Regions from separate parts of the Streptomyces sp. P9-A2 genome, predicted to be linked through region 2. Evidence: riboswitches for the same ligand, from Rfam matches in the RefSeq annotation. Region 2 holds a riboswitch; each other region holds the start of a gene.
What was found. A riboswitch is a leader RNA that binds a small molecule or an ion and turns the genes downstream of it on or off. The one in region 2 is predicted to bind cyclic di-AMP.
Positions count from the first base shown of each region.

Region 1: another riboswitch for cyclic di-AMP. It lies ahead of V4Y04_RS27685 (M23 family metallopeptidase); the one in region 2 lies ahead of V4Y04_RS33380 (M23 family metallopeptidase).
Region 3: another riboswitch for cyclic di-AMP. It lies ahead of V4Y04_RS04390 (C40 family peptidase); the one in region 2 lies ahead of V4Y04_RS33380 (M23 family metallopeptidase).

Region 1 covers NZ_JAZIFX010000001.1:6,103,828-6,111,323, reverse strand. Annotated here, with positions in the region: gene V4Y04_RS27700 (bifunctional acetate--CoA ligase family protein/GNAT family N-acetyltransferase) at 1-2,234, opposite strand, end outside; gene V4Y04_RS27695 (HPr family phosphocarrier protein) at 2,434-2,715, shown strand; gene V4Y04_RS27690 (GntR family transcriptional regulator) at 2,940-3,662, opposite strand; gene V4Y04_RS27685 (M23 family metallopeptidase) at 3,940-4,713, opposite strand; cyclic di-AMP (ydaO/yuaA leader) riboswitch at 4,727-4,888, opposite strand; gene V4Y04_RS27680 (M16 family metallopeptidase) at 5,149-6,537, opposite strand; gene V4Y04_RS27675 (M16 family metallopeptidase) at 6,534-7,496, opposite strand, start outside.
Region 2 covers NZ_JAZIFX010000001.1:7,392,839-7,400,334, forward strand. Annotated here, with positions in the region: gene hpnH (adenosyl-hopene transferase HpnH) at 1-654, shown strand, start outside; partial or broken gene V4Y04_RS33355 (transketolase C-terminal domain-containing protein) at 697-1,179, shown strand; gene V4Y04_RS33360 (aspartate aminotransferase family protein) at 1,176-2,591, shown strand; gene V4Y04_RS33365 (helix-turn-helix domain-containing protein) at 2,677-3,300, shown strand; gene V4Y04_RS33370 (DUF6126 family protein) at 3,297-3,419, shown strand; gene V4Y04_RS33375 (tyrosine-protein phosphatase) at 3,495-4,292, opposite strand; cyclic di-AMP (ydaO/yuaA leader) riboswitch at 4,798-4,962, shown strand; gene V4Y04_RS33380 (M23 family metallopeptidase) at 4,965-5,948, shown strand; gene V4Y04_RS33385 (SGNH/GDSL hydrolase family protein) at 6,250-7,035, shown strand; gene V4Y04_RS33390 (MBL fold metallo-hydrolase) at 7,487-7,496, shown strand, end outside.
Region 3 covers NZ_JAZIFX010000001.1:977,837-985,332, forward strand. Annotated here, with positions in the region: gene V4Y04_RS04380 (ATP-dependent Clp protease proteolytic subunit) at 1-202, shown strand, start outside; gene V4Y04_RS04385 (hypothetical protein) at 210-518, shown strand; cyclic di-AMP (ydaO/yuaA leader) riboswitch at 851-1,064, shown strand; gene V4Y04_RS04390 (C40 family peptidase) at 1,068-1,541, shown strand; gene V4Y04_RS04395 (ATP-binding protein) at 1,729-2,196, opposite strand; gene V4Y04_RS04400 (helix-turn-helix domain-containing protein) at 2,409-3,269, shown strand; gene V4Y04_RS04405 (DUF397 domain-containing protein) at 3,279-3,503, shown strand; gene V4Y04_RS04410 (8-amino-7-oxononanoate synthase) at 3,571-4,698, opposite strand; gene bioB (biotin synthase BioB) at 4,845-6,116, shown strand; gene V4Y04_RS04420 (adenosylmethionine--8-amino-7-oxononanoate transaminase) at 6,109-7,389, shown strand; gene bioD (dethiobiotin synthase) at 7,391-7,496, shown strand, end outside.

The DNA of each region.
Region 1 (7,496 bases), 1.3 Mb from region 2:
TACGCGGGCACCTTGCCGGGGTCGGCGGCGTCCCGTCGCCACTGGGCATAGGTGACGGAGTGGGCGAGGGCCCGGACCGCGCGTTCGGCGGCGGGGTAGGCGGGGATGAGGTGGGCGTCCGCGGGGAGGCTCTCGGGGGCGGGCGGGGTGACCGGGCCCTGCGGAGTGACCCGCGTCGATGCGGTGACCGGCGTCGTGGTGACGGCCGGGCGCTCGTCGTCGGGCGGGACGGGGTGCGCGGCCTGTCCTTCCGGGCGGGCCAGGGATTCCCGGAGGGCCTGCACTTCCGGCTGGGCCTGTCCTTCCGGCTGGGTTTGCGCTTCCGGGCGGGCCGGGGCTTCCGGGGCCGGCCGCGGGGCCGTGCCGGCCGCCGCCGACAAAGCCTCGGCCAGGCCGCCGAGTTCCACGTGGACGACCAGGACCGGCTTGGAGGGGGTCGCGGCGGCGGCCGAGCGCAGCGCCCCGGCGAGCGCCGCGTCGTCGGTGGGCGGCTCCCCCAGTGCCGGAATCGCGGTCACCACCACGGCGTCGCAGGTGTCGTCGGCCAGGGCCCGGGACAGCGCCGCGTGGAAGTCCGCCGCCGACGCCCCGGTGGTGAGGTCCAGCGGGCGGTGCGGGCGCAGCCCCTCGGCGAGGCAGGCGTCGTAGGTGAGCAGCCCCAGGGACTCGGAGTTGCCCAGGATCGCCACCCGGGGCCCGGACGGCAGCGGCTGGCGGGCGAGCAGCAGGCCCGCGTCGACCAGTTCCGTGATGGTGTCCACCCGGAGCACCCCGGCCTGCCGCAGCAGCGCGGAGACCGTGGCGTGGGGCAGGCGCGTCGCACGCACGGCGTGCCCGCGGGGTCCGGAGCCGTGACGGGCGCCCTGGACCACGACCAGGGGCTTCACCGCCGCGGTGCGGCGGGCGAGGCGGGTGAACTTGCGGGGGTTGCCGATGGACTCCAGGTACATCAGGGCGACATCGGTGTCCGGGTCGTCGTACCAGTACTGCATGACGTCGTTGCCGGAGACGTCGGCCCGGTTGCCGGAGGACACGAAGGTGGACACGCCCGTGACACCGGTGACTCCCCCACCGCGCCGGTGCAGCCGCGACAGCAGGGCGATGCCGATGGCTCCGGACTGGGCGAACAGGCCGATACGGCCGGGCCGCGGCATCCGCGGCGCGAGCGAGGCGTTCAGGCGTACGTCCGGGGAGGTGTTGATGACGCCGAACGCGTTCGGTCCGATGAGCCGCATGCCGTAGGAGCGGGCCTGGCGGACGAGGGCGCGCTGGCGCTCTCGGCCGTCGGGGCCCGCTTCGGCGTACCCGGCGGACACGACGACGACGCCCTGCACCCCGTGTTCGCCGCATTCGGCCACCGCTTCGGGGACGTCGTCGGCGGGCACCGCGACGACGGCGAGGTCGACCGGGCCGTCGATGTCCCGCACCGAGCGGTGGGCGGGCACCCCGGCGGCTCCGTCGAGTTCCTTCCGCTCCGGCGCGAGGGCCTTGTTCACGGCGTACAGACGGCCGGTGAATCCGGCGTCCCGGATGTTGTCGAGGAGATTGCGGCCCACGCCGCCGGGCGCGCGGCCGGCGCCTATGACGGCGACCGAACCCGGGGCGAGCAGCCGCTGCACCGAGCGCGCCTCGGCGCGCTGCTCGCGCGCCTGCTGCACGGCCAGGGAACGGTCGGTGGGTTCGAGGCCGAACTCGAGGCGGACGACGCCGTCCTCGAAGCTGCGCTTCTGGGTGTACCCGGCGTCCGTGAACACCTTGATCATCTTGCTGTTGGCCGGCAGCACCTCGGCGGCGAACCGGCGGATGCCGCGCTCCCGGGCGACGGCGGCGATGTGCTCGAGCAGGGCGGATGCGATGCCCCGGCCCTGGTGGGCGTCCTGCACGAGGAAGGCGACCTCGGCCTCGTCGGCCGGTGCCGACGCCGGCGTTCCCCCGGGGCCGATCCGGTCGTAGCGTACGGTGGCGATGAACTCACCGCCCACGGTGGCCGCGAGTCCCACCCGGTCCACGAAGTCGTGGTGCGTGAAGCGGTGCACGTCCTTGGCGGACAGGCGGGGGTAGGGCGCGAAGAAGCGGTAGTACTTCGACTCGTCCGACACCTGCTCGTAGAAGCTGACCAGGCGCTCGGCGTCGTCCACGGTGATGGGGCGTACGCGCGCGGTGCCGCCGTCGCGCAGCACCACGTCGGCCTCCCAGTGGGCGGGATACTCATGCCGGTCCGAGGAGGTCTGCATGGGCCCCAGAGTACGGCTCGCGTACGGTGATGGCGCGAGGCAGTCCGTGGGGGCGCGCACCGGACCGAGGCCGCGGTCCGGTGCCGCCGGGGACCGTCAGCGGGCGCCGCTCCCGGTACCGCTTCCGGGCCGCTCACCGGCTTGCCTCACGATATGGAAAACTGGTCTAGACAACTTGAACTCCGAAGGGCAGCAACACATGGCTGAGCGCCGCGTCAACGTCGGCTGGGCCGAGGGCCTCCACGCCCGCCCCGCATCCATCTTCGTCCGATCCGCCACGGCCACAGGCGTCCCGGTGACGATCGCCAAGGCCGGCGGCAATCCCGTCAACGCGGCCTCCATGCTGGCCGTCCTGGGCCTGGGCGCCCAGGGCGGCGAGGAGATCGTCCTCGCCTCCGACGCCGAGGGGGCCGACGCCGCCCTGGACCGGCTGGCGAAGCTGGTCTCCGAGGGCCTCGAGGAACTCCCCGAGACCGTCTGAATTCCGCGCCTGGACCGGCGCCGCTCTCGCGGAACCGGTTGCGCGCCGTCCGGGTCACTCAATTGATGGTTGCGGTGATCTGTGCTTCACAGACACAGACACAGACACCGAATCACACCACTGAAAGGCCTGCCCAAATCACCGGGCGGGCCTTTCTCTTTCCCATTTCGCGCGCAACAGGAAATGCCTTGCAGTCGCGCTCTCTTTTGTATAAGGCACCCTTGTTAAGAGCGCAGGCTCGGTGTGTTTACGGGATGTTGCGCGTTCCTCACACTCTCCGCCCGGTCCGCCCGGTCCGCGCGGTCGACCGCGCCGGCCCCCGCGGTGAAGCGCAGGCGGTGGGCGGCGGCGGCGCGCTCGGTGTGCAGCGCCATGACCACACGCGCGCGCTCGCCGTCCCCGCGCACCACGGCGTCCACGACCGCGCCGTGCTCCGACCAGCACGCCACGGGATCCCTCGTCCCCCGCACCTCGTACATCCAGCCGATCCTGCGCCGGAGCCGGATCAGCGTCGACGTCAGCGCCGGGCTGCCGGACGCCTGGGCGAGCGTCTCGTGGAACCAGCCGCCCAGGGAGCGCAGGTCGTCGCTGTGACCCTGACGGGCCCGCTCCTGGCCCAGCCGGACCAGGCCTCGCAGCACCTTCAGGTGGGCCTCGGTGCGGCGCTGTGCGGCGCGGGAGGCTCCGAGCGGCTCCAGCAGCAGTCGCATCTCCAGCAGGTCGGCGGCCTCCTGCTCGGTGGGTTCCGCGACGCACGCGCCCACGTGCCGCCGGGTCACCACGAAGCCCTCGGCCTCCAGGGTGCGCAGGGCCTCCCGGACGGGGACGCGCGAGACGCCGTAGCGGCGGGCGAGGAGTTCCTCGATGAGCCGGCCGCCACGCTCGTAGACACCCGAGACGATGTCGTCCCGGATCGCCGTGCACACCGAGTGCGCCGGAATACGCATGACCGACCTCCGAATTGATCCCCGCATAACGCCAACCGGTGACACCTGCCCCGTGACTCTATTGCAACGAGCGGGAATTTCCGATGGCGAGCCGGGAATCATGCCCGTTCTTTGGACAATGGGCCGCCCGCCGGAAAGCCCGAAAACCCCGGCTCGCAGAGCGGGCCGGGGCCGTTCCATAGAAAACCTCGGGTGTCCGCTTTCCGCGGACACCTCCGGCGTCAGGGGCTCGAGCGGCCGCCGAGGCGCGCACGGAGGCCAGGGGGTACGTGCCCGGTCAGAGGTTCGCGCCGTGCGCGCGGAGGTACGCGACGGGGTCGACGTCGGAGCCGTAATCGGCGGTGGTGCGGGCCTCGAAGTGCAGATGCGCGCCGGTGACGTTGCCGGTGGCGCCGGAGACGCCGATCTGCTGCCCCGGGGTGACCTGTTGGCCCACCGAGACACCGACGGACGACAGGTGGCCGTACTGGGTGTACGTGCCGTCGTGCATCTTGATCACGACATGGTTGCCGTAGGCGCCGCCCCAGCCGGCCTCGACCACGGTGCCCATGCCGACCGAGAGCACGGGGGTGCCGCTCGCGGCGTGGAAGTCGACACCCGTGTGGGTGCCGGAGGACCAGACGGCGCCGCCGGACAGGTAACCGGTCGAGACGTAGGAGCCCGCGATCGGGGACACGAAGGTGTTGAGACGCTTGCGCTCGGCCTCCCGCGCGGCGCGCTCCTCGGCTTCACGGGCCCTCTCGGCCTCTTCGGCCGCCCTCTCCCGCGCGGCTTCCTCGGCGGCTTCGCGGGCGGCGGCCTGGGCCGCCTCGCGAGCGGCCTCGTGCTGGGCGGCCGCCTGGGCGTCGACCTGGGCGGCCGCCTCGTCATCCAGGGTGATCACGGGGGTGAGGCCGGTCTGCTCCGCGGCGGGTTCGGCGGCGAGCGCCGGAGCCGCGAGGGAGCCGATGACACCGGTGGTGGTGAGGGCCGCGACGCCCGCCGCCTTGGCGGTGCCGCGATGCACGCGGCTGGGACGACGGTGCTTCCCGGTGGCGCGGGTGAACGCCATGTACAGGGTGGTCCTTTCCTTCCTTCTCGCCTACCGGGTTAGCTGACGGGTTCGGAGCAGGAAGGTCTCCTACGGGCCCCCTCGCGACACGCGCGGGCGTCCGATTCACCCCAGGGACTGGTGGGTCCCCGGCTCCCCTGGCTCGCGCCGTACGGGGACTCGGCGATGACTGTCCGGTGCCGCTGGTGCGGCGCACTGCCCGACGAACAGACCGCATGAAGCTAAGCGGGGCGTCCGTCAATTCCCAAACGGATCGCGGTTTTTGTAGCGCATCCCACAGGACAGACAGGCACCTCTCGCCCCAATTCGGGCATAAGCGGGCCCTGGTGACTTTCGCGTCACCAGGGCCACACATACACGCGCGTACGCTCCATCGGGCGTCCACGAGGCTCCGCGGACTGCCTGTCAGCGGCGTCCCGGCCGCTGACGGGGGATCTATTCGGCGGCCACGACGGTGACTTCGCCGATGCCGAGCGCCTCGACGGGCTCCTTGATCTTCGCCGCGTCACCGACCAGAACGATCACGAGGCGGGCCACGGGGAAGGCGTTCACCACCGCAGCGGTCGCCTCCACGGTGCCTGTGGCGGCGAGCCGCCGGTACAGCTCGGCCTGGTAGTCGTCGGGCAGGTGCTGCTCCACCTGGTCGGCCAGGGTGCCGGCGACGGCCGCGGCGGTCTCGTACTTGAGCGGCGCCACCCCCACCAGGTTCTGCACGGCGACGTCCCGTTCGGCGTCGGTGAGGCCCTCCGCGGCGAGGGTGCGCAGCACCGTCCACAGGTCCTGCAGGGCGGGTCCGGTGTTCGGGGTGTCGACGGAGCCGCTGATGGCGAGCAGCGACGCGCCGGTGCCGTCCGGGGCGGACCGCAGGACCTGGCCGAACGACCGTACGCCGTAGGTGTAGCCCTTCTCCTCGCGCAGGACACGGTCCAGACGGGAGGTGAGGGTGCCGCCGAGGCAGTAAGTGCCGAGCACCTGCGCGGCCCACACGCGGTCGTGCCGGTCCGCTCCGACGCGGCCGATCAACAGCTGCGTCTGCACGGCGCCGGGGCGGTCCACGATCACGACCCGGCCGGCGTCGTCGGCGGTGACCGGCGGGACGGGCCGGGGCCGGGCAGTCGATCCGGTCCAGGCGCCGAGGGTGTCGCCGAGCAGCTCGTCCAGGTCGGTGCCGGTGAGGTCGCCGACGACCACCGCGGTGGCGGTCGCGGGGCGGACGTGCTTCTCGTAGAAGGCGCGGACAGCCGCCGCTTCGATGCCGGCGACCGTCTCCTCGGTGCCCTGGCGCGGGCGGGACATGCGCGACGTCGCCGGGAACAGCTCCTTGAAGAGTTCCTTGGCGGCGCGGCGGGACGGGTTGGCCAGCTCGTGCGGGATCTCGTCGAGGCGGTTGCGGACGAGGCGCTCGATCTCGCTGTCGGCGAACGCGGGCGCCCTGAGGGCGTCGGCGAGCAACCCGAGCGCCTTGGTGAGCCGTGAGGCCGGCACCTCGAGGCTCAGCCGGATGCCGGGGTGGTCGGCGTAGGCGTCCAGGGTGGCGCCGCAGCGCTCCAGTTCGGCGGCGAACTCCTCGGCGGAGTGATTGTCGGTGCCCTCGGAGAACGCCCGCGCGGTGATCGTGGCGACACCGTCGAGCCCGGCCGGCTCGGCCTCCAGGGGCGCGTCCAGCAGCACCTCGACGGCGACGATCTGCTGGCCGGGGCGGTGGCAGCGCAGCACCGTCAGGCCGTTGTCGAGGGCCGTGCGCTCGGGGGCCGGGAAGGCCCAGGGCCGAGCCTCGCCCGCCTGCGGCTGGGGGTGGAAGTCCATCGTGGCGAGCTCGGTCACTTGGCCGTCTCCTCGTTCTCGTCGGTGCCGGCGGCCGCGGCTTCTTCGGTGCCGGCGGCTGCGGCTTCTTCGGACTCCCCGGCCCCGGTGGCAACGGGCTCGTAGACGAGCACCGCGCGGTTGTCGGGACGCAGGCGGGCCTTGGCGACCTCCCGGACGTCCTCGGCGGTCACGTCGAGGACGCGCCCGACGGCGGTGAGGGCGAGTTGCGGGTCGCCGAACAGGACGGCGTACCGGCACAGCTCGTCGGCCCGGCCGGCGACGGTGCTGAGCCGGTCCAGCCACTCGCGCTCCAGCTGCGCCTGGGCGCGCTCCATCTCCTCGGCCGTGGGGCCCTCCTCGGCGAACCGGGCGAGCTCCTCGTCGATCGCGGCCTCGATGACGGGCACCTCCACGTCACCGGACGTCTTCACGTCCAGCCAGCCCAGGGAGGGCGCCCCGGACAGCCGCAGCAGGCCGAATCCGGCCGCCACGGCCGTACGGTCCCGTCGTACCAGCCGGTTGTAGAGCCGCGAGGACTCGCCGCCGCCGAGGACGGTGAGCGCCAGGTCCGCCGCGTCGCTCGCGCGCGTGCCGTCCTCGGGCAGCCGGTAGGCGGCCATCAGCGCACGCGCGGGGACCTCCTCCTCGACGAGCTCACGCAGCTCCTCGCCGATGATCTCGGGCAGCGAGCCGTCGCGGGGCTCGGGCTTGCCGTCGTGGGACGGGATGGAGCCGAAGTACTTCTCGATCCAGGCGAGCGTCTGCTCCGGGTCGATGTCACCGACGACGGAGAGCACGGCGTTGTTCGGCGCGTAGTACGTGCGGAAGAAGGCGCGGGCGTCCTCCAGGGTGGCCGCGTCCAGGTCCGCCATCGAGCCGATGGGCGTGTGGTGGTAAGGGTGGCCGGCCGGGTAGGAGAGGGCGGTCAGCTTCTCGAAGGCCGTGCCGTAGGGGACGTTGTCGTAGCGCTGGCGGCG
Region 2 (7,496 bases):
TACTTCGCGTTCGCCGTGCACATCGACGGACTGCGCGAGCGGCACGACGAGTCCGTCGCGAAGGAGGGCGTGTTCGACGAGGCGGTGGCCGCCATCAAGGAGGCCAAGCGGCGCGGCTTCAGGGTCACCACCAACTCGACCTTCTTCAACACCGACACCCCGCAGACCATCATCGAGGTGCTCAACTACCTCAACGACGACCTCCGGGTCGACGAGATGATGATCTCGCCCGCCTATGCCTACGAGAAGGCCCCCGACCAGGAGCACTTCCTCGGTGTGGAGCAGACCCGCGAGCTGTTCAGGAAGGCGTTCGCCGGGGGCAACCGCCGTCGCTGGCGGCTCAACCACTCGCCGCTGTTCCTGGACTTCCTCGAGGGCAGGGTCGACTTCCCGTGCACCGCGTGGGCGATCCCGAACTACTCGCTCTTCGGCTGGCAGCGCCCCTGCTACCTGATGAGCGACGGCTATGTGCCGACGTACCGGGAGCTGATCGAGGAGACCGACTGGGACAAGTACGGCCGCGGCAAGGACCCGCGCTGCGCCAACTGCATGGCGCACTGCGGCTACGAGCCCACCGCCGTCCTCGCCACCATGGGGTCCCTGAAGGAGTCCCTGCGCGCCCTGCGCGAGACGGTCTCGGGAAACAGGGAGTGACGCCATGACGGCTGTCTCACTCGGGGGCCCCGGGGTACCGGTCCGGCGCTCGACCGGATCGGCGGCCCGGACGTGCTGCACCGCGCCGAGGACCCCGAGGCGCTGCTGATGTCGGTCGGTGTCATGGCGCCCGTCTGCTTCCAGGCCGCCGAACTGCTCGGGGCGCGCGGTATCGGGTGCACCGTGGTCGACCCGCGCTGGGTCGAACCCGTCGCCCCCGAACCGGCCGGACGGTCCGCGCGGCACCGGCTCGTGGCGGTCGTCGAGGACGACAGCCGCGCGTCGGGCATGGGGTCGGCCGTGACGCCGGCGCCGGCGCTGAGCGACGCGGATGTCGATGTACCGGTACGGCGGTTCGGCATTCCGGAGCAGTTCCTCGCGCACGCCAGGCGCGAGGAGGTGCCGGCGGAGATCGGTCCGACACCCGTCGAGGCCGCCGGCCGGATCGGCGCGAGCCCGGCCGTGGGGCAGGAGCGGCAGTCCCCTGGCGAACCGTCCGAGGAACAACGGGAGGAACAGTCATGAGCACCGCGGAGTCCGCCCCGGACCCCTCTCGGGCCGGGGACTTCGACCTCGGCGCGCTGCTGGCCGAGCGCGGAGCCGAACGCTACGAGCTGCACACCAGACACCTCAACCACCAGCTCCCGCGCATGCTGCACACCATCGGCTTCGACAAGGTCTACGAACGCGCCGAGGGCGCCCACTTCTGGGACGCGGACGGCAACGACCACCTGGACATGCTCGCCGGATTCGGGGTGATGGGCCTGGGGCGCCACCACCCCGTGGTCCGCAAGGCGCTGCACGACGTCCTCGACGCCTCGCTCGCCGATCTCACCCGCTTCGACTGCCCGCCGCTGCCCGGACTGCTGGCCGAGGAACTGCTCGCCCACACCCCTCATCTGGACCGGGTGTTCTTCGGCAACAGCGGCACGGAGGCGGTCGAGACCGCACTGAAGTTCGCCCGCCGCGCCACCGGAAGATCCCGCGTCCTGTACTGCGCGCACGCCTTCCACGGGCTGACCATCGGCTCCCTGTCCGTCAACGGCGAGTCCGGCTTCCGGGACGGGTTCGCCCCGCTGCTGCCCGACACGGCCGTACCCCTGGGTGATGTGGACGCGCTGGAGAGGGAGCTGGCCAAGGGCGACGTCGCCGCCCTCATCGTGGAACCCATCCAGGGCAAGGGTGTGCACGCGGCCCCACCCGGCTATCTGCGCGCCGCCCAGGAACTGCTGCACCGGCACAAGGCACTGCTGATCGCCGACGAGGTGCAGACCGGCCTCGGACGGACCGGCGACTTCTACGCCTACCAGCACGAGGAAGGGGTCGAACCGGACCTGGTGTGCGTGGCCAAGGCGCTCTCCGGCGGCTATGTGCCGGTGGGGGCCACGCTCGGCAAGGACTGGATCTTCCGCAAGGTCTACTCGTCGATGGACCGGGTGCTGGTCCACTCGGCCAGCTTCGGGGGCAACGCCCAGGCCATGGCCGCCGGCCTCGCGGTGCTGGCGGTGATGGAGAACGAGCAGATCGTCGCGAACGTCCGGACCACCGGGGAGCTGCTGCGGTCCCGGCTCGCGGCCCTCGTCGACACGTACGAGCTGCTCGCCGATGTCCGTGGCCGGGGCCTGATGATCGGCATCGAGTTCGGCCGGCCGCGGTCGCTGAAGCTGCGCGGTCGCTGGGCCATGCTGCAGGCCGCGCGGAAGGGACTCTTCGCGCAGATGGTCGTCGTCCCGCTGCTGCAGAAGCACAGGATCCTCACCCAGGTCTCCGGCGACCACCTGGAGGTGATCAAGCTGATCCCACCGCTGATCATCGGCGAGCGGGAGGTGGACCGGTTCGTGGATGCCTTCACCGCGGTCATGGACGACGCCCATGACGGCGGTCTGGTGTGGGAGTTCGGCAGGACACTGGTGAAACAGGCGGTCGCCGACCGGTGAGACCGCGACGTTCCGCAGGTCAGACGATTTTTGCCTGCGAGGCAAGAGATTTGCCCCACAGGCAAAAGTGCGGCTGAATGGAGCCATGAGCTCCCCCGAGGCCGAGCCGTCGGCCGGACCGGCCGCCACGCTCCCCGCGGTCGCCCCGCAACTGCGCGCCCTGAGGCGCCAGGCCTCCCTGACGCTGGAGGCCGCCGCCCGCGAGGCGGGACTCTCCCCCGCCCATCTCTCCCGGCTGGAGACCGGACAGCGCCAGCCCTCGCTGCCGATGCTGCTCTCCCTTGCCCGTATCTACGGTACGACGGTCTCCGAACTGCTCGGTGAGACGGCCGCCGTCCGCGAGGCGGTGACACGTGCCGACGACATGGAGCCGACCTCCGCGGGCGGCTGGACGTACCGGCAGGCCGGTTCCCCCGGGCGCGGGATGCAGGCTCTGCGGGTCCAGGTCCCGTACGGGGCCCAGGGCGACATCGTGCGGGTCCACCCGGGCGAGGAGTGGCTGTACGTCCTCAAGGGGCGGCTGCGGCTGCGTCTCGGAGACGCCCTGCACCGCCTCGCCCCGGGCGACAGCGCGCACTTCGACTCGCTGACGCCGCACCGTATCGCCGCCGAGGACCCCGACGGGGTCGAGCTGCTGTTCGTCCATACCCTGTTGCAGAGTCCCACGGCCGCCCTGTGCCTGGGCCCCACCCAAGGAGATGTGTCATGAAAGACCTGGAGGAGAAGTTTCCCCGCGCCCTGTGGGTGAGGCTGTTCGTCTACGTGGTGGTGGGGCACCTCTTCGCGGGCTTCATCTATCTGCTGTTCGAGCTGGGCGCGCGGCAGTAGTCCCCGGACGGGCACGGCAGGAGCCGAGAGATTCCGTGATCCCCCGGTCGAGCGGATGCCCGGCCGGGGGATCACTCAGTCCAGCATGCGCTCGCGCAGCCGCTCCCGGTTCTCGGGGGTGAGCCCGAGCGCCTGCTCGAGGTAGGGGTCCACGCCGCCCCAGGTCTCCTCGACCGTCTCCAGTGCGGCCGACAGATACTCGGCGCGGGCGTCGAACAGGGGGTCGAGCAGCTCCATGACCTCGGGGGAATAGGCCGAGGCGGAGGTGCCGCTGCGGCGCACCTTGTAGCGGCGGTGCGCGGCGCCGGACTTCAGGTAGTCGTCGAAGATCGCGTCCCGTTCCACGCCCAGCGCGAGCAGTGTCACCGCCACCGACAGACCCGCGCGGTCCTTGCCCGCCGCGCAGTGCATCAGCGCGGGCACACACTCCTCGGCGAGCGAGAGCAGTACCCGGGAGTGCTCGGCGGTGCGTTGCCTCACCGTCACGCGGTACGAGGCGATCATCCGCTCCGCCCCCTTGTCGCCGGCGAGGACGGAGCGGAGCTGGTCCAGGTCCCCGTCACGGACCATCCTCCAGAACTCGGCGCCGTCGGCCGGGTCGCTCAGCGGCAGATTCACATTGCGCACGCCGGGCAGTTCGATGTCCTGCCCGTCCAGCTTGTGGTCGGCCGCGTTGCGGAAGTCGAAGACGGTGTGCAGTCCCAGGGAGGACAGGAAGGCGGCGTCCTCCTCGGTGGCGTGCGCGAGATGGCCGCTGCGGAACAGTACCCCGTGCCGCACCCGGCGGCCGTCGACGGTCGGCAGGCCTCCCACATCACGGAAATTGCGCACCCCGGTGAGCTCGGGTTCGGTCGACGGGATCTGCTGCGTCACGGGGGCCCCTCTCCCACTCTGCGCCGCCGGCGCGGCGGCGTCGGCGGGTGTCACCCGACGATACGACATGCCTGGCAGGGGCAATGAGTTGGTGACGGGGCCGTCGGAGTGGAGACGGGACCGCACCGGTGGAGTCGACGGCGTGGACGGATCCGTGCCGGACCCGCGGCCCGCCGGCCGGACCATCGATATTTTCCCTATTGGGACGTTCTGTCCGTTTGGGGAGTTTCGCCATAATGCGCCCCGATAGGAGGGGAGATGGTGATGGGGTGGTGAGCATCGTCATAGAGGTGACGATGTGTTGTCGCCATGCTCACGTAATTCCATTATCGCGCAAGGGAATTCGGGGGGTGTCGAAAATCCTGGGCGACTCTGAGTGACGGGTTTCAGGTCAATGGATCACGAAACAACGCCTTCGCTCGGAAGATCGTGCTTGTCCCTTTGCGTCTCGGTCGCCTACGTTCGCCATCGATCCGGACGGACGCCTAATCCTGCCGCTGTCCGGAGCCTTCACACTCTGATCCGCGTATGGCAGGAGCGGGGGACCCACAGGTACGACTGCCTGTTCCGGTCTCCGGAACGGCTTGGGGTCAAGTCGCGTTTCCGACGCGGCCGGGCATCTCCAGCCCGCACCCGACAGCTCACCTCGTAGGCGCCGGAGAGGAATTCGTCATGCCCGCAAAGGGTAAGCACCGTCGTCCCAGCGTTTCGCGTCTCACCCGTTCCATCGCCGTCGCCGGAACCGGTGGCGCCGCACTCGCCATGCCGCTTCTCGGTGCCACCGGAGCGAACGCCGCCACTCCGCAGGCCGCCCCGGAAAAGGCCGTCCAGTCGTATTCCGTCGCCGGCAAGACGTCTGACGGCGTGAAGGCCGACGGCGACAGGAACGGCGACACCCGCACGTACATCGTGAAGGGCGGCGACTACCTGGCGAAGATCGCCGAGTCCGAGAACGTCGACGGCGGCTGGAAGCAGCTCTACTCGGACAACCGCGAGACCGTGGGCGACGACCCGTCGCTCATCCACCCCGGTCTGAAGCTCTCGGTCGACGGCAAGGCCGCCGCGACCGGCGCGCCGAAGAAGTCCTCCTCTTCCGAGGCGCCCTCCTCGTCCGCTCCGGCCGCTCCCTCGGCTCCGTCCTCCGCGTCGAAGCAGTCGAAGCCGTCGACGGCCGGCGAGGCCTCCGAGCAGTCCGCGCCGAAGTCCTCCTCCGGCTCGACGACCGCGACCCAGGCCGCGACCGCCTCCGGCTACAGCTCGCCGGTGCCCGGCGGCGGCCTCGGCACCGCCTACAAGGTGGCCGGCAGCATGTGGTCCAGCGGCTACCACACCGGTGTCGACTTCGCCGTTCCGACCGGCACCTCCCTGAAGGCCGTGGGCGCGGGCACCGTCGTCTCCGCCGGCTGGGCCGGCTCGTACGGCAACCAGGTCGTCGTCAAGCTGAACGACGGCCACTACGCCCAGTACGCCCACCTGTCCTCGCTGTCCGTCTCGGCCGGCCAGGCCGTGAGCGGCGGCCAGCAGGTCGGCCTCTCGGGCTCCACCGGCAACTCGACCGGCCCGCACCTGCACTTCGAGATCCGCGCCACGCCGGACTACGGCTCGGACCTGGACCCGGTCTCCTACCTCCGCGGCAAGGGCGTCTCCATAGGCTGACCCCCGAGGCGACCTGCCTGACGCGCCGAAGGCCGGACCCCCGATCCCCGGGTCCGGCCTTCGGCGCGTCGGCGCGTCGGCGCGTTCGGCGGGGTGGAGTCCCGGGAGCGCCGGGGGTGTTCCGTGCGTCACGTCGCTCGCCGCTCAACGTCCCCGCGCGGAGGGCTATTCCGAATTGGCCCATGCTGTGCGAGTGGCTTATCTCACCGTCCGTCAATGCCTCCCTACGGTCGCGTAGGTCACATTCGAAGGTGAATCATGTCCGGGTGTGGCAGACGATTCGAAGAGTGACAGCAAAGCAGTGATCGGGTCGTACGTGGCGGTGGGGGACAGCTTCACCGAGGGCGTCGGCGACCCCGGCCCCGACGGGGCGTTCGTCGGCTGGGCCGACCGATTCGCGGTACTTCTCGCCGACCGGCGTCCCGAAGGCGACTTCCGGTACGCAAATCTCGCGGTGCGCGGAAAGCTGCTCGACCAGATCATGGCCGACCAGCTTCCGCGGGCCGTCGAACTGGCCCCCGCACTGGTTTCTTTCTGCGCGGGCGGCAACGACATCCTGCGGCCCGGCAGCGACCCGGACGAGGTGGCCGAGCGTTTCGAGCGGGCGATCGCCGCGCTCACGGCGGTCTCCGGCACGGTTCTGGTGACGACCGGGTTCGACACCCGTGGCGTACCCCTGCTCCGGCATCTGCGCGGCAAGATCGCCACCTACAACGGGCATGTGCGGGCCGTCGCCGACCGGTACGGCTGTCCGGTGCTGGACCTCTGGTCCCTCAGGAGTATCCAGGACCGCAGGGCCTGGGACACCGACCGGCTGCACCTGTCGCCCGAGGGGCACACACGCGTGGCGCTCCGCGCGGGACAGACCCTCGGCCTGAACGTCCCGGCCGACCCGGAGCAGGCCTGGCCCCCGCTGCCGCCGCGCGGCAGCCTCGACGTCCGGCGGGACAACGTCCACTGGGCGCGCGAGTACCTGGTGCCGTGGATGGGGCGCAGGCTGCGCGGGGAGTCGTCGGGGGACCACGTGACGGCGAAGGGCGCGCTGTCCCCGGACGACATCAAGGAGCGCATCGCCTCGGTGGCATGACGCGATGGTATGACGCGGGGTGGGAGGGGCGAGGCGGGGAGAGCGGGGGAGGGAGCGCGTGCGGGCACGGTCCCGTGCCCGGGCGTTCGTGTTCCCGGTACAGCGGGCCCGCCCGGACGGCTCTTCCTGTTCCGGCCCCGGGTTCCCGGGCCGGCGGACTCCGGACACCGGAACTCGTTCACGGCCACGCCCCGACGAGCGAGGTGGGCGTCGTCGCCCACCCCCTCGATCCACAGTCGCCGTCCCGTGGGGGCGTACCACCGCGCGGCTTGCGCAGCCGCGTGGAATCGGCCTCGGGCGTGTGAGTGAAGACGACGGCCACCGGCTTTCCCTTCGCCGACAAGCGAGGGGAACGGGCACGGCTCCGGGGCGCTTTCCGGCCGGTGAGGCGTCTCGAGGCCGGGTCGGCCACACATAATGGATTATCTGACCGACTCCGTTTGGAGGCATTGTGGCCGGTA
Region 3 (7,496 bases), 6.4 Mb from region 2:
CGTTCAGGCGGAGGAACTGTGGCGGATCCGGGACCGGATCGAGGACATGCTGGTCCGGCACACCCACCGCACCCCGGAACAGGTCCGGTCGGACGTCGAACGGGACACCGTCCTCGACGCGCGGGCGGCAGTGGAGTACGGCCTCGCCGACCGGATCCTGGCCGACCGCGAGAGCCCGCGCCCCACTCCCGGCGCGAGGTGAACCACCGATGCTGCCCCCCGAACTGCCGCCGCTGCCCGCGCTGACCCGCGCCGAGGCCGAGTTGATCGACTGTTATCTCGAGGCCGTCGACCTGCTCGGCCGGATCAACCCGGCCCGCGACGGCGACACCTATCGTGGGCTGCGCGCCGCACAGGCGCTGGTCGGTAAGGCCGTCGCACTGCGCGACGCGCTGACCCTGATGCACCGGCGCGGCGAGACCGAACTGCACGCCGCCACACTGACCCGGGCCCTGCGGGTGCTGGACGGCGACCGGCGCACGGCCCGGGTCACGCTGCCGCCGGGCTCCGACAGCTGACGCCTGTACCGGTCCGGCCGGGGACGGCGTCGGCGGCACGTCCGCACCGGAGTTGAAACGGACCAAAGGGGGTACCGCCAACCGGTGTATATGTCGACTCCTTTTCGGGCCGTCACAGTTGCGCACCACGCGTGGCCACTTACCGGAACAGGTCATTCCGATGCTGGTCCGGGACTCCTCGGCACTCCGGACGGCAGCCCGGACATGAGGCTGTCCACTCGAACGGATGAGTGGTGAGTAACAACACAAACCCCCGGTTCCATTGGGATTTCGGGCCGACGGTTGCCAAGATCGCTCACTGACGACAAGACCCCGCCGCCGCGGCGGGGCGATCCGGGCGGACGCCGAATCCTGCCGCCGCCCGGATGACCGGTCGACAGGAGTGGATCGGCAGGAGTGGAGGACCCGAGCAATACGGGCCGCCGGAACGGGAGTTCGATTCCCGCGCCGAGCAGCTCTTGGGGTGAAGCCGCACTCGTGCGGCCGGGCAACTTCGCCAGCCCGAATCCGACAGGTCATCCTTCACAGGCGGCTGACGAAGGGTTGCGCATGACCGCGCTCAATCGCGTCCCGTCTCTCATGGCCAGGGCCGGTACGGCCTCGGCCCTCACCCTCGCCGCCGTGGGCGGCTCGATCGTCCTCCCCGGCACCGCCTCGGAGGCGGCGGCCGCGACTCCGGCCGCCAAGGCCCTCAAGATCGCAGCGTCCAAGAAGGGCGCGCCCTACCGGTGGGGCGCCACCGGACCGAGCCGCTTCGACTGCTCCGGACTCACCCTCTACTCGTTCAAGAAGGCGGGCAAGCAGCTGCCCCGCACTGCGTCCCAGCAGTACAACAAGACCCGCCACATCTCCGCCTCGAACCGCAAGGCGGGGGACCTGGTCTTCTTCCACTCGGGCCAGAACGTGTACCACGTGGGCATCTACGCGGGCCAGGGCAAACTCTGGCACGCGCCCAAGACCGGGGACGTGGTACGCCTGCAGAAGATCTGGACCCGCAGCGTCTGGTACGGCCGGGTGAAGTGATCCGCGTGGGCGGCGGCACCCCTCTGCCGCCGCCCCGCCCAACGCGCCGAACGACGCCCGGGCAACACACCGGTGCGGCGGCTCGAGGATCTGCGTATCGCCCGAACGGGTGAGCAGGTCCTCTTTTCGCTTCTTCCACCTCCGCCCGCCCCTCTTCCCGCCCTCGCCCCGTTCCTGTCGCGACCCCCTACGGTTCCTGCTGTCCTGCCACTTCGACCGCCGTGGCCGGCTCGGCGGGAACGGCCCACGGGAGGACGACGGAGACGGTCTTCCCGCCCTCCCTGGTGGGGCGGACCCTCATCCTGCCGCCGCACTCCACGGCCAGCCAGCGGATGATGACCAGCCCTCGGCCGTTGTCCTGCTGGACCGCGGCGGGGAGCCGCTTGGGGAACCTCGGGTGGCTGTCGGTGACCCCGATGCACAGCTGGTCGTGCCGGTCGAGGACGAGGTCCACGGTGAACGTGGGTGACTGCCCCAGGGTGTGCTGCACGGCGTTGGTCGCGAGTTCGGACACGATCAGCCGGATGGTGTCGGACACTTCCGTGTCCTCCGGCATGCCCCACTCCGCCAGCGTGCCCACCACATGGGCGCGGGCCGCGGAGACCGAGGCGGGATCGCTCGGCAGAGTGATGGATGCTTCCAGATGGTCTGCCATGGCGATGTCGTCCCTTTCCACGGGACCGCAGTCCGACACGGAGCGGCTGATTCGAGTACGGTCCCGCACTGGTGCTTCGTCGCCAGACTGCCATCACCACAGGCCGTCGGCGACGATACGGCCAGGATATGCATATATCTGTCGCTCAAAGCGGTGAACTCTGCGACGGGAAACCGTATTTGGGTGGCCCCGAGGGAGTAAGAGGGGAAGCCATGCAGCACGGTCCCGCGGTACGCCGCCGGAAACTGGGCGCCGAACTGCGCTCGCTGCGCACGTCGGCAGGGTTCACCAGTGGGGAGGCGGCCCGGCTGGTGGGCTGGCACCAGTCGAAGGTGAGCCGCATCGAGACGGGCACGAGCGGAGTGAAACCGGCCGATGTGCGGTTACTGCTCGACGCCTACGGCCTGGCCGATGCCCAGTTGAGGGAGTTGCTGCTGGTGCTGGCGGGATCCGACGACAACGGCGGACGGCACCACTGGTGGCATGCGTACCGCGGGGTGCTGCCGCCCACCTACCGGGACTTCATCAGCCTGGAGTCCCAGGCCGGCGCCATGCGGACCCTGGAGACCACGGTGGTTCCCGGACTGCTGCAGACACCCGAGTACGCGCGGGCGGTGACCGAGGCCGCATTGGAGGGCGTCTCCGAGGAGCGGCTGGACACGCTGGTGGAGGTGCGGCTGGCCAGGCAGGACGTCCTGCGGGCGGATCCGCCGCTGGAGTTGAGCGCGGTCCTGGACGAGGCGGTGCTGCGACGGCAGGTCGGCGGTCCCGGCGTCATGACCCGTCAGCTGGAACGGCTGGTGGAAGCGGCGCGCCTCCCCCAAGTAAGGCTCCAGGTACTGCCGTTCACAGCCGGGGCGCACATCGGCGTCACCGGGCCTTTCGTAATCTTCTCATTTTCGCGCACTTCTGATCTGGATGTTGTAGTTCTCGACCACTTGACGAGTAGCCTCTATCTGGAGTGGAAAGAAGACCTCCGGGCGTACTCGGAGGCTTTCAACGCCCTCTCGGTCCACGCCCTTTCGCCAGAGGACTCGTTGGATTTCATCGCCGGGACAGCTGCCGGCGTGTAAGGAGGCACGATGCCCGCTCCGCCTCGGACCCTTCCCTCCAGCACCGATCTGCACGGTGTGCGGTGGCTGCGCAGCAGCTACAGCACGGGCGCGAACAACTGCGTGGAGACGGCCCGGCCGGCCTTCGGCCCCGGAGCCGGACTGCTCGCCGTGCGCGATTCCAAGAACCCGGCCGGACCCGCGCTGCTCATCTCCCCCGGGAGCTGGGCGGAGTTCGTGGCCGCGGTTCACTGACCCACCGGTCCGCCGGCACCCACCCGACCGTTCGTCATCGGGCGACTCACGGCCGTGTCCCGCCGACTCATGGCCGCGTGTCGCCGATCACCTGTACAGCGCGTTCGATCTCGGCCCCGGACAGGTCCGCGCGGGCGGTCAGTCTGAGCCGTGAGATGCCGTCGGGCACGGAAGGAGGGCGGAAGCAGCCCACGGACAGGCCGGCCGCCCGGCAGTCGGCCGCCCATCGCACGGCCTGCTCCGGGGACGGGGCACGCACCGAGACGACCGCGGCGTCGGGACGTACGGCTTCGAGGCCCGCGGCCGTCAGCCGGTGGTGCAGGTCGCGCGCCACCGCGCCCGCCCGCGCCGCACGTCCGGGTTCGCGGCGCAACAACCGCAGGGCCGCGAGCGCGGCTCCCGCGGCCGCCGGTGCCAGGCCCGTGTCGAAGATGAACGTCCGGGCCGTGTTGACCAGATGCTCGACGACCCGCGCCGGGCCGAGCACCGCTCCGCCCTGGCTGCCGAGCGACTTGGACAGCGTGAGCGTCACCACGACGTCCTCGGCGCCGGCGAGCCCCGCCGCGTGCGGGGCGCCGCGTCCGCCGTCACCGAGCACCCCGAGGCCGTGGGCGTCGTCGAGCACCAGTCCCGCGCCGTGCTCACGGCACGCCCCCGCCAGCGCGGCGAGCGGAGCGGCGTCCCCGTCGACCGAGAAGACCGTGTCGGACACGGCCACGGCGGCTCCGTCGTGCCCGCTCAGCGCCTTGCGCACAGCATCCGGTTCGGCGTGCGCCACGACCTGCGTCCTGCCCCGGGCCAGCCGGCAGCCGTCGATCAGGGAGGCGTGGTTGCCCGCGTCGGACACGATCAGGGCGCCGTGCGGGGCGAGCGCGGTGACGGCCGCGAGGTTGGCCGCGTATCCGGAGGAGAGGACGAGGGCCGCCTCGAAGCCGCAGAAGTCGGCCAGTTCGCGTTCCAGCTCGGTGTGCAGCTCGGTGGTGCCGGTGACGAGCCGGGACCCGGTGGCCCCGCCGCCCCAGGTCCGCGCGGCCCGCGCCGCGCCCTCGGCCACTTCCGGGTGACGGGCGAGGCCCAGGTAGTCGTTGCTCGCCAGGTCCAGGAGCGGCGCGTCGGCGGCCCGCGGGCGCAGCGTCCGTACGAGCCCGGCCCGGCGGCGCAGCTCCGCCTGCTCGTCGATCCAGCCGAACGCCATGGGTCCTCCGGTGATTTTGCAGGCAATGAACAGACAGTAGCGGGGCGGCCTCCGGACCACAGTGTGGCCATGCCCACAGCCGACAGCGCCTCTGTTGTACGAACCGTCCTTGGCCGGGGCGGCCGAATAGGACAGGATCGGCTTTCATGGACCTGCTGAACACGCTGGTGGACAAGGGGCTGCGGCGCGAGACGCCGACCCGTGAGGAAGCGCTGGCCGTCCTCGGGACGTCCGACGACGATCTGCTCGATGTGGTGGCCGCGGCCGGAAAGGTGCGGCGGCACTGGTTCGGGCGGCGGGTGAAACTCAACTATCTGGTCAACCTCAAGTCCGGCCTGTGCCCGGAGGACTGCTCCTACTGTTCCCAGCGGCTCGGTTCGAAGGCCGACATCCTGAAGTACACCTGGCTCAAACCCGGCCAGGCCTCGCAGGCGGCCGCGGCCGGACTGGCGGGCGGCGCCAAACGGGTGTGCCTGGTGGCCAGCGGCCGCGGTCCGACCGACCGTGACGTGGACCGTGTCTCCGACACGATCAGGGCGATCAAGGAGGGCAACGAGGGCGTCGAGGTGTGCGCCTGCCTCGGACTGCTCTCCGAGGGGCAGGCGGAGCGGCTGCGCGAGGCGGGCGCGGACGCCTACAACCACAACCTCAACACCTCCGAGGCCACCTACGGGGACATCACCACCACCCATACGTACGCCGACCGGGTGGACACCGTGCACAAGGCGCACGCGGCCGGTCTGTCCGCCTGTTCCGGTCTGATCGCCGGCATGGGTGAGAGCGACGCGGACCTGGTCGACGTGGTCTTCGCACTGCGCGAGCTGGACCCGGACTCGGTGCCGGTGAACTTCCTGATCCCGTTCGAGGGCACGCCGCTCGCGAAGGAATGGAACCTCAGCCCGCAGCGGTGCCTGAGGATCCTGGCGATGGTGCGGTTCGTGTGCCCGGACGTCGAGGTGCGGATCGCGGGTGGCCGGGAGGTGCATCTGCGTACCATGCAGCCGCTCGCGCTGCACCTGGCCAACTCGATCTTCCTCGGGGACTACCTCACCAGCGAGGGCCAGGCGGGCCGGGCCGACCTGGAGATGATCGCGGACGCCGGGTTCGAGGTGGAGGGCACCGACCGGGTGACACTGCCAAAACACCGGGCGGCGGGCACGGGCGGGTGCGGGTCCCACAAGAACGGCGGCGGGTGCGGGTCCCACGGGGACGGCGGCGGGTGCGGGTCGACGTCCTCCGGCGCGGGGGTGTGCGGGGGCGCGGAGGCGTCCTCGGGCGTGGGCGCAGGCGCAGAGACGGAGGGGTCCTCGGGCCCGGGGGCGGTCACAGAGAGGGCAGGCCCGGCCGACGGGCCGCGTACCGATCTCGTCGCCGTCCGCCGGCGGGGTACCGGAACGGATCTCGCGCCCAATGCCTGAGTGGTCCGTACCCGAACTGCTCGAGCTGGACCGGCGGCACGTCTGGCATCCGTACGGGCCCATGCCGGGCCGCGGGGAACCGCTCGTCGTGGAATCGGCGAGCGGGGTCCGGCTGAGGCTCGCCGACGGCTCGGGCGAGCTGGTCGACGGGATGTCGTCCTGGTGGTCGGCGATCCACGGCTACAACCACCCGGTGCTGAACGAGGCCGCGCGCGACCAGCTCGGGCGGATGAGCCATGTGATGTTCGGCGGGCTCACGCACGAGCCCGCCGTCCGGCTGGCGAAGCTCCTTGTCGACATGTCACCCGACGGCCTCGAGCATGTCTTCCTCGCCGACTCGGGCTCGGTGTCGGTCGAGGTGGCCGTCAAGATGTGCCTGCAGTACTGGCGTTCGCTCGGGCGGCCCGAGAAGCGGCGGTTGCTGACGTGGCGGGGCGGCTACCACGGCGACACCTGGCAGCCGATGTCGGTCTGCGATCCCGAGGGCGGGATGCACGAGCTGTGGGCCGGGGTGCTCCCGGAGCAGGTGTTCGCCGAGGCCCCGCCGGCCGCGTACGAGGAGTCGTACGCCGAGCACCTGTGGGAGCTGATCGGGCGGCATGCCGGGGAACTGGCGGCCGTGATCGTGGAGCCGGTGGTGCAGGGCGCGGGCGGCATGCGCTTCCACTCCCCCGCGTATCTGCGGGTGCTGCGCGAGGCGTGCGACGCGCACGGCGTGCTGCTGGTGTTCGACGAGATCGCGACCGGGTTCGGGCGTACGGGCGCGCTGTTCGCGGCCGGGCACGCGGCGGTGACGCCCGATGTGATGTGCGTGGGCAAGGCGCTGACCGGCGGCTATCTGACTCTGGCGGCGACGCTGTGCACCGCGCGCGTGGCCGACGGCATCTCGCGCGGCGAGGTACCGGTGCTGGCGCACGGTCCGACGTTCATGGGCAATCCGCTGGCGGCCGCCGTGGCCTGCGCCTCGATCGAACTGCTGCTCGGGCAGGACTGGCTCGCGGAGATCAAACGCATCGAGTCGGGCCTGCGGGAGGGACTGGCGCCGGCGGCCGGTCTGCCGGGCGTCCGTGACGTGCGGGTCCTCGGCGCCATCGGCGTCGTCCAGCTCGATCACGACGTGGACATGGAGGCGGCCACACGCGCGGCGGTGCGCCGGGGTGTGTGGCTGCGGCCGTTCCGCGACCTCGTCTACACCATGCCGCCGTACATCACCGGTGACCCGGACGTGGCCCGGATCGCGGACGCGGTGTGCGCGGCGGCCGAGGAGGGATGACATGCCGGTACTGGTGATCACGGGCACGGGCACCGAGGTCGGCAAAACGGTGGTGACGGCCGCGGTCGCCGCGACGGCGCTGGCGGCCGGACGGTCGGTGGCCGTGC